One region of the Paenibacillus sp. FSL P4-0127 genome, then DNA from elsewhere that is predicted to be linked to it. Evidence: predicted binding sites of a transcription regulator. Region 1 holds the regulator's gene; the other holds the start of a gene.

Evidence for each region. The regulator LexA, encoded in region 1, represses DNA repair genes until DNA is damaged. The targets are predictions, from matches to a motif close to CGAACATATGTTCG.
Region 2: NYE74_RS31660 (putative DNA modification/repair radical SAM protein) is a predicted target of LexA. The motif match lies at 5,886-5,899, and genes of this name have one in related genera.

The regions. Positions count from the first base shown of each region.
Region 1 is NZ_JBBOWY010000001.1:4,506,873-4,514,662, reverse strand. Features, by position in the region: gene hflX (GTPase HflX) at 1-724, shown strand, start outside; gene NYE74_RS20415 (methionine gamma-lyase family protein) at 743-1,996, shown strand; gene NYE74_RS20410 (MerR family transcriptional regulator) at 2,081-2,491, shown strand; gene glnA (type I glutamate--ammonia ligase) at 2,516-3,844, shown strand; gene NYE74_RS20400 (hypothetical protein) at 4,492-4,653, shown strand; gene lexA (transcriptional repressor LexA) at 4,758-5,384, opposite strand; gene NYE74_RS20390 (LysM peptidoglycan-binding domain-containing protein) at 5,876-6,160, shown strand; gene NYE74_RS20385 (DUF896 domain-containing protein) at 6,427-6,600, shown strand; gene NYE74_RS20380 (hypothetical protein) at 6,614-7,150, shown strand; gene NYE74_RS20375 (HAD family hydrolase) at 7,205-7,790, shown strand, end outside.
Region 2 is NZ_JBBOWY010000002.1:1,185,971-1,193,760, reverse strand. Features, by position in the region: gene NYE74_RS31680 (ABC transporter substrate-binding protein) at 1-28, opposite strand, end outside; cobalamin riboswitch at 257-471, opposite strand; gene katA (catalase KatA) at 1,007-2,464, shown strand; gene NYE74_RS31670 (TRM11 family SAM-dependent methyltransferase) at 2,590-3,549, opposite strand; gene NYE74_RS31665 (TIGR03915 family putative DNA repair protein) at 3,729-4,541, opposite strand; gene NYE74_RS31660 (putative DNA modification/repair radical SAM protein) at 4,526-5,851, opposite strand; gene NYE74_RS31655 (ABC transporter permease) at 6,458-7,237, opposite strand; gene NYE74_RS31650 (ABC transporter ATP-binding protein) at 7,252-7,790, opposite strand, start outside.

The sequences.
Region 1 (7,790 bases):
CCGCCGCAAGGAGACCGGGGTCGTGCAGGTGGCGCTGGTAGGCTATACGAACGCCGGCAAATCCACGCTGCTGAGGCAGCTTACGAACGCGGACGTGTACGTGGAGAACCAGCTGTTCGCCACGCTTGATCCGACGACGCGCCTATTGCCGCTGCCCGGCGGCAAAGAGGTGGTGCTGACCGATACGGTCGGATTCATTCAAAACCTGCCGCATGATTTGGTGGCCGCTTTCCGCGCGACGCTGGAGGAAGTGAACGAGGCGGACTTGATCCTTCACGTCGTCGACGCGTCGTCGCCGATGCGTCAGGAGCAGATGGCGGTCGTGGGGCGGATTTTAACCGAGCTGGGGGCGGGGGGGAAACCTCAGATCGTTCTGTTCAACAAAATCGATCTTTGCCGGCCCGATGGCTTGCAGATGCTGCCCTCCGGCGAAGGGTTCTTAAAGATCAGCGCTTACGATGAACGGGACCTGGCCGCGATCCGCGAAGCGGTGCAGCGCAGGTTGTCCGGCGGAACCAAATCGTTTCGGATTCCGGCGGAGCGGGGCGATCTCGCCTCCGTTTTGTACCGGATCGGCGATGTGGTGAATCAGCAAATGGATGAGGCGGACATGATTTACGATGTGAACGTAAACCAGGCGGATTTTGCGAAATACGGGGATCAGCTCGCTCCTTTTGCGGTTCAAAAGCCTGACGTCCATGAAGAAACGAACGAATCGAGATAAGGGAGAGAGAACAACAAGATGGCGGTATTTTCGGATGAGATCGTAAATTGGCTAAAAGCGGCCGAGCGTAAGGCGGAAGGGAGGTTTCGGGAGATCGACGAAATCGTCGATCACAACTCGTGGAAAGTCATCGAAGCGTTTCAGCGGCACCAGGTGAGCGATTACCATTTTTCCGGATCGACCGGATACGCCTACAATGACCGCGGACGCGAGGTGCTGGATCTCGTGTACGCTGACGTATTCGGCGCGGAAGCGGCGCTCGTCCGCCCTCATTTCGCTTCCGGAACGCATACGATCGCGACGGCATTGTTCGGTGTCTTACGTCCCGGGGACGAACTGCTCTATATCACGGGCCGTCCTTATGATACACTACATAAAGTGATAGGTAAGCCGGGAGACGGCAGCGGCTCGCTGCAGGACTTCGGAATCGCCTATAACGAGGCGGAGCTAACTGCCGACGGCACAATCGATTGGAAGGCGGTGAGAGGGAAAATTACCGATAGGACGAGGGTGATCGGCATCCAGCGTTCGCGGGGATACGATTGGCGCGATTCCTTTACCGTCGAACAAATCGGGGAGATGGTGCGCGAGGTTAAAGCGCTCAAACCGGAGGCGATCGTGTTCGTCGACAACTGCTACGGCGAATTTACCGAAGAACGGGAGCCAACCGAGGTCGGCGCCGATCTGATCGCCGGCTCTTTGATCAAAAATCCCGGCGGCGGCCTGGCGGAAACCGGGGGATATATCTGCGGGCGCGAAGACCTCGTGAAGCTCGCATCCTATCGTCTGACGGCGCCGGGAATCGGCGGGGAAGTCGGGGCGATGCTGGGGACGACCCGCGGCATATACCAGGGGCTGTTCCTGGCGCCGACCATCGTGGGACAAGCGGTCAAAGGCAGCGTCCTGGCGGCGGCGGTATTCGAGCGGGCCGGCTTCGAAAGCCGGCCGGGGTGGAACGAGCGGCGCACGGATTTGATCCAGGCGATTTCCTTCAGCGGTCCGGAGCAATTGATCGCTTTCGTGCAAGGCATTCAAAAGGCGGCCGCGGTGGACGGTCATGTCGTGCCGGAGCCTTGGGATATGCCGGGCTACGAGCATCCCGTGATTATGGCCGCCGGCACCTTCATTCAGGGAGGAAGCCTGGAATTGTCCGCCGACGCGCCGATACGCGCCCCTTATATCGCATACATGCAGGGCGGATTAACTTATTCTCACGTGAAATTCGGGTTGCTTACCGCCCTCCAGACGATGAAAGACCGCAACTTGTTGTGAGTTATCCTAACATATCTATTGACATGTTAGGATAACTCACATATGATAAGGTCAAGAGATTATATAACTGGAAGGTTGAGAGCGATGAGTGACGAAATTCGCAGAAATATGGCCTTATTTCCTATCGGTATCGTAATGAAGCTCACGGATTTGACGGCAAGACAAATCAGATATTATGAACAGCATGAGTTGATTGTGCCTGCGCGCACTTCGGGAAACCAGCGTATGTTCTCTTTTAATGATGTCGAGCGGCTGCTGGAGATTAAAGGTCTCATTGATAAAGGCGTTAATATCGCCGGCATCAAGCAGGTGATGAATCCGATGTCACGTGAATCCCAGGAGGCGACGGTGATCACGAAGGACACGGAAGAGAAGCGGAAAGAAATGACCGATTCTCAGCTTTACCGCATGCTGAAGCAGCAGTTGGTCACCGGGAGCAAGCCGAATCAGGTTTCCCTGATCCAAGGCGAGCTGTCCCGCTTTTTCAAAAAATAATCTAAATGTTGGGAGAGGTAATTCATGAGTTACACCAAAGAAGATATTTTGCGCATTGCCAAAGAGGAAAATGTACGTTTTATCCGCCTGCAGTTTACCGACTTGCTCGGTACGATCAAAAACGTGGAAATTCCGGTCAGCCAGTTGGAAAAAGCGCTCGACAACAAGATGATGTTTGACGGCTCTTCCATCGAAGGTTACGTTCGTATCGAAGAATCTGACATGTACCTCTACCCGGATCTGGATACCTGGGTGGTTTTCCCTTGGGTGACTGAAGATCGCGTTGCCCGCCTGATTTGCGACGTGTATATGCCGGATGGCACGCCGTTTGCCGGAGATCCGCGGGCCATTTTGAAGCGCGTGCTGAAGGAAGCGGAGGAAATGGGCTACACCTCGATGAACGTTGGTCCGGAACCGGAATTTTTCCTGTTCAAAACCGATGACAAAGGCAATCCGACGACGGAACTCAATGACCAAGGCGGCTACTTCGACCTGGCGCCGACGGACCTTGGCGAGAACTGCCGCCGCGAAATCGTGCTGACGCTGGAAGAGATGGGCTTTGAGATCGAAGCTTCTCACCATGAAGTGGCTCCAGGCCAGCACGAAATCGACTTCAAATATGCGGATGCGGTCAAAGCGGCCGACCAGATTCAGACGTTCAAACTGGTCGTCAAAACGATCGCGCGTCAGCACGGCCTGCATGCCACGTTTATGCCGAAGCCGCTGTTCGGCGTCAACGGCTCGGGGATGCACTGCCACCAATCGCTGTTTAGAGGGGATACGAACGCGTTTTATGAGGAAAGCGATCCGCTTGGCCTGAGCAAGGAAGCCCGTCATTACATGGCCGGCATTCTGAAGCACGCCCGCGCGTTCGCGGCGATCACGAACCCGACGGTCAACTCATACAAACGCCTTGTTCCGGGTTATGAAGCGCCGTGTTATGTGGCCTGGTCTTCCAGCAACCGCAGCCCGATGATCCGGATTCCGGCTTCCCGCGGCCTCAGCACCCGGGTCGAGGTGCGGAACCCTGACCCGGCGGCCAATCCTTACCTGGCGCTTGCCGTGATGCTCAAAGCGGGCCTGGATGGCATCAAGAAGGAGCTTCCGCTGGTGGAACCGGTCGATCGCAATATCTATGTGATGTCCGAGGAAGAGCGCGTCGAAGAAGGCATTCCAAGCCTGCCGGCCGATCTGAAGGAAGCGCTTGGCGAGCTGCTCCGCAGCGAAATCATTTCCGAGGCGCTTGGCGATCACGCCTTGACCCATTTCTACGAGTTGAAGGAAATCGAATGGGATATTTTCCGCACGCAAGTACATCCGTGGGAACGCGATCAGTACATGACGCTGTATTAATTGAGGAATCCCTTGGGGCCGTTGGCCTCAGGGGATTTTTGTTTTTTGCGGGCAATAATGGGCTCAGCCTAGGATATCGACGCTTAACAGCCTGCTGCTGGAACGACTTTGCGCCGGATGAACGGCTAACCTGTCGGGTGGAACGGCTGACCTGTCGAGTAGAATGACCAACCTGTTGGATGGTACGGCTAACCGTCGGGTGGAACGATACACCGTTGACCTTCAAAATAGCGGCACTTTATGTACTTATCATCCGGACCCAGGCATATTTATCCCCATTAGCGGCATTTTTTGTTCTTATTGACCTGTGAACCGTCCGGAATGCAGCATTTTCTCGAGGGCGGGGGAAAATAGCGGCATAAATTGTCTCTCTTTCTCTCAAATTGACGGACTTCGCCGGAATAACGACGTTTTTTGTCCTTATGTTGTTAGAGCCGGACCGGAGATCCTCCTTCGATCCAAGTACCATCACACTGGAAGGCTCAGCGCAACGGGTTAAGATAAAAAATAATCTTATGCAGTTCATACTTTTTCCATCAACCGGCCTGGCGAGTCCGTTTATTGGACTAGAATATTTTGGAAACTGTAATTATGCCGTTTTTTATTCAGCGATTGGATACCTTATAGATATAAGGAGGTTGAATGAAATGGTTACCGCACTCAAAAGATATCAGCGGCGCCGGTATCGTTTGAAACAGTGGTGGGTTTCCGAACGGGCGGGATTCGGGTTTGGATGGGGAATGCGAGGCAGACGGGGAAAATCCGGCTACGGAACGATGCCTTATTTCCCGGATTTGGATTGGGACTAGCGGACGGAGGGGTGCATCATCCCTTTTCCGATGAAAATTTCAAGTGGAAAAAAGGACGCTGCAGACTGTTCTGCTTCGTCCTTTTTTCATTGCCGTAAAATGAATCAGTTCAGATCCCGGAACAAGCCCACCACTTTACCGAGGATGGTCACGTGCTTCAGACGCAGCGGCTCCATGGTCGGATTTTCCGGCTGCAGACGAATATGGTCCTTCTCCTTGTAAAAGGTTTTGACCGTCGCCTCGTCGTCTTCGGTCATCGCAACCACGATATCCCCGTTGTTCGCTGTCTGCTGCTGGCGGACAATCACGTAATCTCCATTATGTATGCCGGCTTCGATCATGCTGTCCCCAACTACGGAGAGCATGAAGATTTCTCCGTCTCTTGTGTAATGATCCGGCAGCGGAAAGTAATCTTCGATGTTCTCCGTGGCGGTAATCGGAACACCGGCCGTGACTTTGCCCACGACGGGAACGCGTGCGACGGTTTGAGCGAAGTTATTGAAACTCTCGGATTCTTCCTGATTCAACAGCTCGATGGCACGCGGCTTGGTCGGATCGCGGCGGATCAGCCCCTTCTTCTCCAACCGGTCCAAATGGCCGTGAACCGTAGAGCTGGAGGCAAGTCCTACAGCTTCCCCAATCTCCCGGACAGAGGGAGGGTATCCCTTGGCGCGAACTTCATTGCGGATAAATTCCAGAATGGCCTGTTGCCGGCTGGATATCTTTGACATATCGGATCAACCCCATTTAGTAACGTTTGGAAAAATTATAACACAGAACTTCCGTTCGCACAAACATTAGTTCTAAAAGTAAGCTTTAAAAAGAAATCAAAAAGTAATCTTTTGATCACGAAGCGGATTATGAAGCGGTTTCGACGTCGAATCTTGAATTCAGCCGGGCTCTAGCATATGCTTCCGAAGCATGTTCCTAAGGAAGCATTCAGGTGTTCACGTACCCAAAACGAACGCTAAGCTCCTAACGTCCACGGCTTCAACCAACTTTCTCGGTGCTGAATAACTGACTTTTTAAACTCGCACTAAAGAAAAAAGGGAACAATTGTTCGAAAAAAGTGTTGAATCAAACAAATGTTCGTGTTATAGTAATGGCATTAATAAGAACGCTTGTTTGGAGTGATGAATTTATGCCAAGATACACTACCTATAGAAGCATCTATGACCAACCTTCTTTTACTCGTCCCGCAAAGAGAAGACTACATATTTCGATGTTTCGTCACAGCCTCGCCAAGGTTGCCGTTTTTCTTCTGGTGCTGAGCCTTACTTGTACGGGCGTGGTAACGGCATTTGCCGCCTCCTCCGATTCCGGCCGTCCGGAGCGGGAGCTTGAGCAAGTCGTTGTTCTGCCCGGGGATACATTGTGGGAAATCGCGGTTGAACATAAGCCGCAAGGATCGGACACGCGCGTCTACATCAAGAAGTTGATTCGCGTCAACGGGTTGAACTCTAGCGAGATTAAGGCGGGGGATATTTTGTTCATTCCTTTGGAATGACAATACGTACAACATACGGAAATCGTTATTTTCTTATATATGTTAGCGCGTGTTTATAAGGGGCTGTCGTCAAAGCGGACTTTTTAAACCATTTCTATAAACTAAAGGGGCTTGCCATTGGCGTTCTGGAGTGATTTCCGCCGCCTTGACAAGCTCTTTTTCTCATGTCAAAGTAAGAATTAATGCCCTGCATGATGCTTGTTCCGCCAAAGTGCGGCTAAACCGGAATCATCGGAGCGCATAGTAAATGAATCCAGGAGGAAGATATGGACATCGATGCTTTGGTAAAGCGGATTAACGAACTGGCCCGCAAGCATAAAACGGAAGGTTTAACGCAGGACGAGATGCTGGAAAGAGCCCAGCTTCGCGAAACATACCTGGAGAATGTCCGCAGAAATTTTCGCCGGCAACTCGAATCGATCGAGATTGTAGATAAATAGGGGAGGAACATGCATGGCTTCGTTTGACCGGAAAGTGGAGCGGAATCAGCTCCGGATGCAGAAAAAAGGAAAGGGCCCGAATTTGGGGAGCGGGCAGGGCGGAAGAAACGCGAGAAGCGTCTTGGGACCTAACGGGGAAGGCGACGTCTTCAAAGGGCGCAACTTTATTTTGCCGATCGTGCTGTTCTTGCTGGCTCTGCTCTATGCCAGCGTCGGCATCATCGGGAATTCGGCCGAGGTGAATACGATGATGTATTGGATTACGATCATCCTTTACGCCGTGCTGGCGCTCGCCATATTTCTCCGCAAGCCGTATTTGCGCATCAACAAAAGCTGGCTCTACACCTCGAAATTTAACCGGGACAAATCTCTGGATGCCGGAAATATCAGCAAAATCATCGTAAGCCGGAACAAAATCGTAATTGAGCCGAAAATCCGGGATGCAAAATGGGTATTTTACCGGACGCGCAACCGCTTTGACACCGAGGCGATGGCCGCGCGGCTGGAACTGTATGCCAACACGCATCACGTGAAGCTGGTCAAGGAATAAGGAATGCGTTGTTCATTTGCCCCCATAGGGAGATCATGGAGCGAGGTTGAAACGATGACGATTAAAGCTGTTTGTTTTGATTTGGACGATACGCTGCTGTGGGATGACCGCAGCGTAAAGGAAGCTTTTGCCGCTGCCTGCGAGTTCGCGGCGCAGCGGGTTCCGGGAATCGAGCCGGAAGAGCTGGAGGAAGCGGTGCGGCGGGAAGCACGCGGACTGTACGAGTCTTACGAAACGTATCCGTTTACGAAGATGATCGGGATTAATCCGTTTGAAGGCCTATGGGCTACGTTTTCGGCCGGAGAGCAGCCGGAGTTCCGCCAGCTGGAGCAGCTTGCCCCGGTATACCGCAAGGAGTCCTGGCGGCGCGGGTTGCTGGCCGTCGGCGTCGATAACGACCAGCTCGGCGAGGAACTGGCGGAGCGGTTCGCCAAAGAGCGCCGCGCCCGTCCGCATGTTTACGAAGAAACGTTTCAAGTGCTCAAGGAACTTCACGGAACCGTTAAGCTGCTGCTGCTGACCAACGGCTGCCCGGCCCTGCAGCAAGAGAAGCTCGACGGCGTGCCGGAGCTGGCGCCGTTTTTTGACGAGATCATCATTTCCGGCAAGTTCGGCAAGGGCAAACCCGATCCGTCCATTT
Region 2 (7,790 bases), on a different contig from region 1:
TCCCCCATAAATTCAGCCATTTCTTCATCAATATCTCTCCTCTGCTCTGCATTTCTTCCGGGTGTTCCAAAGCCTACTGACACGCCCGAATCTAAGCGATGCGTACGGCACCGGGATTTACCCGTTCAAACAAGAAAACCCCCAATCCCGGGCGGATGGGGGTACGTCCACAAAGCCATGCCTTCTGCGGGAAACGGATCTCCCGCCTTTTGGGCATGGTGCTCTTAGCAGAACGTTATCCTTTCCTCGAAGGACCGTCTTTAATCTCCCGTGGGCAGGTCTCCTGACTTGCAGGCTTCGACGCCGGCTCGCCTTCCCATCCCCCGTCTTAAGCGGATGACAGTGGCAATATGAGCTGCGTCCCTGTTTACAGTGGCGGGACCGTGCCGGATTTGCACCGGCTTCCCTTTTAACCGAGAAGCCGCGGCGGCAAACGCACCGGCTTCAAGGACCTACGGGCACTGATTTTCGCTTGGTTCCAGGCTTTCTTCACTCTAGGATTATAGGTTAAAAAAATAAAACTTACAATAACCACCCTTTTATTGGAGGCTCAGCCAAAAACCGCGCTTAATACAAAATATTCAGCCGTGCCTCTTCATCCTAACCCATTCAGTCCCTGAACAACTCCAGCGAAAAATAAGGACATAAAGTGTCTTTATTTCGCCGATCCCCGCCCATTTTAGAGAAGTAGAGGCATTTTATGCTGCTATTTTCTTAGGACCGCAAGGAAATACCCCATCCTGGACCATTCAAAGGAAAATAGGTACATAAAATGCCGCTAATGGGGATGTACATGTTGGGGTTCGGATCATAAGCACTTAAAATGTCGCTATTTTGAAGGCCGATGGTTTCGGCAGCCGATAGCTCGAACGCGCCTTTATACAACCTTCATGCATATTTCATCATCGATTCATCGCGCCTTCATGACAAAGCTTCCCCGTCCCGGTAAAGTTAAGTTATCAAAGCGAAGGAAGTTGAATAATTACATTTACTAAGAGGTGATCAAATGACTAATGATAAAAAACGGTTAACCACCAGCTGGGGCGCTCCGGTCGGGGACAACCAAAACTCGATTACGGCCGGTCAGCGCGGCCCCGTCCTCATCCAGGACGTCCATTTGCTTGAGAAGCTGGCTCATTTCAACCGGGAGCGCGTACCCGAACGCGTCGTTCACGCCAAAGGCGCCGGGGCCCACGGGGTATTTGAAGTAACGAACGATGTCTCCAAATACACCAAAGCGGCGTTTCTGTCCGCAGTCGGGAAGCAGACCCCGATGTTTATCCGTTTCTCGACGGTGGCCGGTGAACTGGGCTCCGCGGATACCGTCCGCGACCCGCGCGGTTTCGCCGTGAAGTTCTACACCGAGGAAGGCAACTACGACCTGGTCGGAAACAATACGCCGGTGTTCTTTATCCGCGATGCGATCAAATTCCCGGACTTCATCCATACGCAAAAACGGCACCCGCAAACGCACCTGAAAAATCCGAACGCCGTGTGGGATTTCTGGTCCTTGTCGCCGGAGTCGCTGCATCAGGTGACGATATTGTTCTCAGACCGCGGTATTCCGGCTACATACCGTCATATGAACGGTTACGGCAGCCATACCTTTAAATGGGTGAACGCGGAAGGCGAAGCGGTGTGGGTGAAATATCATTTCAAAACGAATCAAGGCATCCAAAACCTTGACGTCAAGCTGGCCGAAAAATTGGCCGGCGAAAATCCGGATTACCATACCGAGGATCTTTTCAACGCGATCGCTCAAGGCGACTTCCCGAGCTGGACGCTGTACGTGCAAATCATGCCGATCGAAGACGCGCAAACGTACCGTTTCGATCCATTCGACGTGACCAAAGTATGGTCCCAAAAAGATTACCCGCTGATCGAGGTCGGCGTGATGACGCTGAACCGGAATCCGGAGAACTATTTTGCCGAAGTCGAGCAGGCGACATTCTCGCCGGGCAACTTCGTCCCGGGCATCGAAGCTTCGCCGGACAAAATGCTGCAGGGCCGCCTGTTTGCTTACTCTGACGCGCATCGTTACCGCGTCGGCGCCAATCATAACACACTGCCGATCAACCGCCCGATCGCCGAAGTGAACAACAACCAGCGCGACGGCTTCATGCGCGGAGACGGCAACGGCGGAGCCTCCGTTTACTATGAACCCAACAGCTACGGCGGCCCGGCGGAATCTCCGCAGCATAAAATTTCGCCGTTCGAAGTGTCGGGATATGCCGACAGCGTCGCCTACGACCATGATGACCACTATACGCAAGCCGGCGACCTGTACCGCCTGCTGAGCGAAGAAGAACGCACACGTCTGGTCGAAAACATCGTAAACGCCATGAAAGCGGTGGAAAAAGACGAGATCAAGCTGCGGCAAATCGAGCATTTCTACAAAGCCGACCCGGAATACGGAACGCGCGTTGCCGAAGGCCTCGGCTTGACCGTACCGCAAGGTAACTAAACCGCCCAAAAGTGCGTGTTAACCTCTAAAAAATAAAAGGAATGCGTACCTCCGCTTAGGACGGATACGTATTCCTTTTCACATAGATGAATAAATAACGGCAAAGACTTAACTGTATTTGTTGCCTATACCAGCTGCTGTGTGGTCAACCACACATGGCGGACAAAAGCTCCTTTACTGACGGAGCAAGAGTCCATGATTTTCAGGCCTGCGGCTTCAATCTCGGGCTCCAGCGGCTCGGAAGAAACGATCACCGCCCGCTTGCTGATCCGCCTTACGCTGGCAAGCATGAGGCTGCGCTCGGAGGCGGAAAGGACGGAGCATAAATTGTACGGCAGATCGACGATCGCCGCATCGAACGGCTCGTTAATATCGTTCAAGTCGCCGATGGCTATCAGACCCGCATCATCGTAACCGAAATGGCGCAAATTGACCCGCGCCCCGCGAACGGCCAGCGGATTGAGGTCCCGTCCGACGATATCGATGCCCATCGACAGCGCTTCGATTAGCACGTTGCCCATGCCGCAGCACGGATCGATCGTGCGCACGCCTTGCGGATCGGGCACGGCGATGTTCACTAATGCCCGGGCCACGACGGTCGTCAGACCCGTGGAGTAATTTTGCGGCTTATGTATATGCCGCTGCCAGACCGGGTCGGCCGGCCGGCAAATGCCGAACATCCAGCCATCGTCCAACGACAGCAGTCCAAATGTCACATCCTGCTGCCTCATATCGGCTTTGCCGCGGATCCTTCCGCCTAGCTGCCGCTCCAATTCGCGCTGCTGCTCATAAGTCCGTTTCAAACCGTTTTTGAGATACAGCACCTTAAAGGTGCGTCCGTCCAGTTCCAGCTCCGCCACCTGGGTGATGATTTCTTCCAGCGTCCCGGCGGCCAGCAAAACGTCCAACCGCATGGAAACAAACGGACTCCGGTTCGGTTCAATCCGCAAACGGCTGTCTATCAAAGCAAACGCCCCGGGCTCTTGTCCAAACAGGGCGCGAAGCTCCATCCGGCATAGCTCCAGCTCGTTCTCATGGCATGCAAAAGGATAGATGTACCGTAAAGGCGTTTGATTCAAATCCACTCCGTCAACTTCCCCTCTAAAAATACCTTTCCGTCCATTGTACCAGAACCGCCGGAAATCGGACGATGCCAAGCATATCCAGGCGTTTACTGCTTGCGGTTACTGCAAGCGTTTACCGCAGGCGTTTACTGCAGGCATTTACCGCAGGCCGTTTACCGCAGGCGTTTACCTCAGGCCGTTTACTGCTGGCGCTTCGACTCCGGAGAGTCGGGGCGGTATTCGCGCACTCCCTGCATCTCGGTCAATTGTCCCCAGTAGCGCTTGGGCATATGGGACATCTGCGCCCGAGGATTAATCCTCTCCCGGATCGCCACCGTTTCGTAAAACTGCTTCCAAAGGCGGCGGTACGCTTGGTCCTGCTCCCCCGCCTCAGGCAAAATCAGCTCGTCGACGTCCACGATCTCCGCTTTCCCTGCCCCCGCTTCCTCCGCACGGTGAATGAGCGCCTGTCCGTGGGTTTTGTCGTAAATCATAAAAGACTCCTTCCGGTAGCGGTCGCAAAAATGCGCGGCCAGCAGCGGCAGCACCCGGTTCTTCGGCTCAATGACCGAGACCAGCGTCTCGCCATACACCGAAAAGCGCACGAAGCCCATCAAGGCATGGCTCTCCGTGTTCAAATGCCGCACCGCCTTGCGCAATCGGTGCACCGTGTTCTCCGTCAGCATATCCATCACCGCCCTCCCATGCTTAAAGCCCAGCCGCAGGAACCGGTAAATCAGCAAATCCTTCTGCGGATCGCAGGTGAGAAAGCCGCGGCGGACAAGCTCTTGGGCGGCCGGCGATATTTTTTGCCCGATGGCCGCGTACACCCTGTTAGCCTTCTCCGGACAGGTTTCCACCCAGCGGGTTACAAACAGAGTATACTGCGGATCAGCGTCCGAACGCAGGTCGACCAAATCCTCCTTCCGCACATAGCTCTCAAACACGCAGCTCAGCAAGCCGTCAAAGCTGCCGTCGTAAGCGTAAGCCGCATCGCTTATCCAAGCAGCCATGGGCTTAGCTCCTTCCCGGCCTGCCCCGCCAGCTCCTCGTCCGAAAACAGCGACAGCTGCTCCACCTTCGGCTTGGGCAGGAACATATCGATTTCTTTGCGGGACAGCAGCGACCTGAGGATTGTGCTTTCGTTCACTTTCAACCCCTCAAGCCGCCGGCCTGAGCAGATGATAAAATATTGGGCCCGTTTGAGCACGACGCCCAGCTTCTTTAAGCCGGAAAAATCCAGCCGCGCCGTTCTGCGCGCCGCCACGATCCGCTTGGCGCTGCGAACGCCGATGCCGGGCACGCGCAGCAGCTCTTCATAAGGGGCTTTGTTGATCTCCACGGGAAACCGTTCGATATGATTGAGCGCCCAATGGCACTTCGGGTCCATGAACAAATTGAAATTCGGGGTGTGCTCATCCAGCAGTTCCTTCGCTTCAAAACCGTAGAAACGCAGCAGCCAGTCGGCCTGGTACAGGCGGTGCTCCCGCAATAGCGGCGGCTTGCTGCCGGGCGACGGAAGCAGCGAATGCTCCGCGACCGGGGTATACGCCGAGTAATATACCCGTCTCAGCTCGTATTTCCTGTACAGCGCCTCCGTTAAGGTTAAGATCCTAAGATCGCTGTCCGGCGTCGCGCCTACGATCATCTGGGTGCTTTGTCCGCCCGGCACAAACCGGGGAGCGTGGCGGTATTTGACGAGATCGGTGCTGTTCTCCCGAATGCCCTGCCGGATCGCGGTCATCGGCCTCAGGATCGCTTCCTTGCTTTTGTCCGGGGCTAACTGGTGCAGGCTGTCCTGTGAAGGCAGTTCGATGTTCACGCTCATCCGGTCGGCCAGCAGGCCCAACCGGGAAATCAGCGCCGGATCGGCGCCGGGAATCGCCTTCACGTGAATATAACCGCCGAAATGATATTTCCGGCGCAGCAGTTCCAGCACCCGGATCAGTTGTTCCGTCGTGTAATCCGGATTCCGCATGATGCCTGAGCTGAGAAACAGACCTTCTATGTAATTGCGGCGATAAAAATTTATCGTAAGCTCCGCCAGCTCCTCCGGGGTAAACATAGCCCGGCGCGTATCGTTGGAGCGGCGGTTCACGCAGTATTTGCAATCATAAATACAGCTGTTCGTCATCAGCACCTTCAGCAGCGAAATGCATCGTCCGTCCGCGGCAAAGCTGTGGCAGATCCCCGAGCTGACGGCGTTTCCCAGCGAGCTGCCTCCACTGCCCCCGCCGCTCCCGCGCTCCGCCCCGCTGGACGAACAGGATACGTCATATTTGGCCGAGTCCGTCAAAATGGTCAGCTTGTCATACACATCCATACGCTATGGCCTCCCTTTTGACAGCATTATATTGCGAACACACGTTCTTGTCAATGATTAAGACCGCCGAAGTCCGAAGGAATTCGTTCCGGCGGCCCCTGTGAGTCCCTGTGCAGTTCCTGTGCGGTCCCTGTGCTGTTCCTTTGCAGTCCCTGTGCAGTCCCTTGCAGTTCCTGTGCAGTTCCTTTGCAGTCCCTGTGCAGTCCCTTGCAGTCCCTTGCAGTCCCTTGCAGTCCCTTTGCACTCCCTGTGCAGTCCCAGGCAGTTCCTGTGCGGTCCCTGTGCGGTCCTTTTAATGTACAAGCAGGTCTCTAGCGGAAATAAAGACAATTTATGGCCTTATTCTGGGATTTCACCCCTTTTACTCAAAATAGAGGTACTTTAAGTCGTTATTCGGGAATTAAACCAGGAAATATCGCCCGTTTGACGCCATATCTCAAAAATAGAGGCAAAAAAATCCCCTATTTAAACTGTGCCCCCTTTTTTCACAAAAATAAGACCCATATTTGTCGTTATCTCAGGACATACACAAATACACGGGCCATCTGTTCCCCTCGGACCCCCACAATCCTGGAAAAAAGCCGCCGCCCCGTCTAAGCTTTCGGTTTACCTTCTTCCGGCCGGCGCGGTGCCGATCACCCCGTAACGCCACAGCACCCTGCGGCCAAACCAGCCGAACAGCCGGTCGGTGGCAAATCCCATCAACCCCAGGCTGAGCAAACCGACAAAAATCCAGTCGGTACGGAAGAACAGCCGGGAGTTCCAGATCAGGTAACCGACGCCTTCGTTCGCCGCGATCATCTCCGCCCCGACGATCGCCATATACGAGGTGCCCATCGCCAATCTGACGCCGGTGAAAATATACGGCGCGGTCGCCGGCACGATCACGTGCCGGACGATTTGCCACTCCGAAGCGCCCATGCTGCGGGCCGCGCGGATTTTGTCCTCCTCCACCGCCAGCACCCCCGTCAGCGTGTTCATGATGACGATAAACAGCGTCGCGTACAAAATCAGCGCGATCTTCGACTGCTCGCCGATGCCGAACCAGACGAGAAACAGCGTGATGAAAGCGATCGGCGGAATAAAGCGGATGAAGTTCAGCAGCGGTTCGGCAAAACGGCGGATAAAATCCACCTTGCCGATCAAAATGCCGAGCGGGATGGCGATCAGGCTCCCCAGCGTCCAGCCGCTGAACACCCGGTAGAAGCTGATCCCGATATATTTCGGCAGCGAGCCGTCCCGCAGCAGCTCCAGCGCTCCCGCCGCCGTATCCGCCGGCCCGGGCACCACCTCGGGACCGTAAAGCCAGGCGCCGCCTTGCCAGGCGGCCAGGATGAACAGCCACAAGAAGAGCAGGCCGACCCATTTCTTTTTCAGCCATGTCATAAGATTCGCCCTTTCTATTCGTCAAAATGAGCTTGAATCCGCCGGTAATACTCGTAAAATTCCGCCGCGGACACGTCGCGCGGATAGGCGAGCGGAATCTCGTAGATTTGCGAAATGTTGGAAGACGGGCCCGAAGACATGATGCCCACCCGTTCCCCGAGCAGGATCGCTTCCTGAATGTCGTGCGTCACGAAGACGATCGTTTTGTTTGTCTGCCGCCAAATGCGCACCAGCTCCTTCTGCATCGTCCGGCGGGTCATGGCGTCCAAAGCCCCGAACGGTTCATCCATGAGCAAAATTTCCGGATCATTGGCCAGCACGCGGGCCAGTTGAACCCGCTGCTTCATGCCGCCGGACAGCTCCTTCGGAAATTTATCCCCGTGGCCGGCCAGCCCGACGAGCTCCAGATAACGGTCGGACACGGCCCGGCGCTCTGGCTTCGCCACCTTTTTCATCTTGAGCCCGAACTCGACGTTTTGGCGGACGGTCAGCCAGGGAAACAGCGAGGAATCGGCCTGCTGAAACACAACCGCCCGATCCCGCCCGGGCCGGT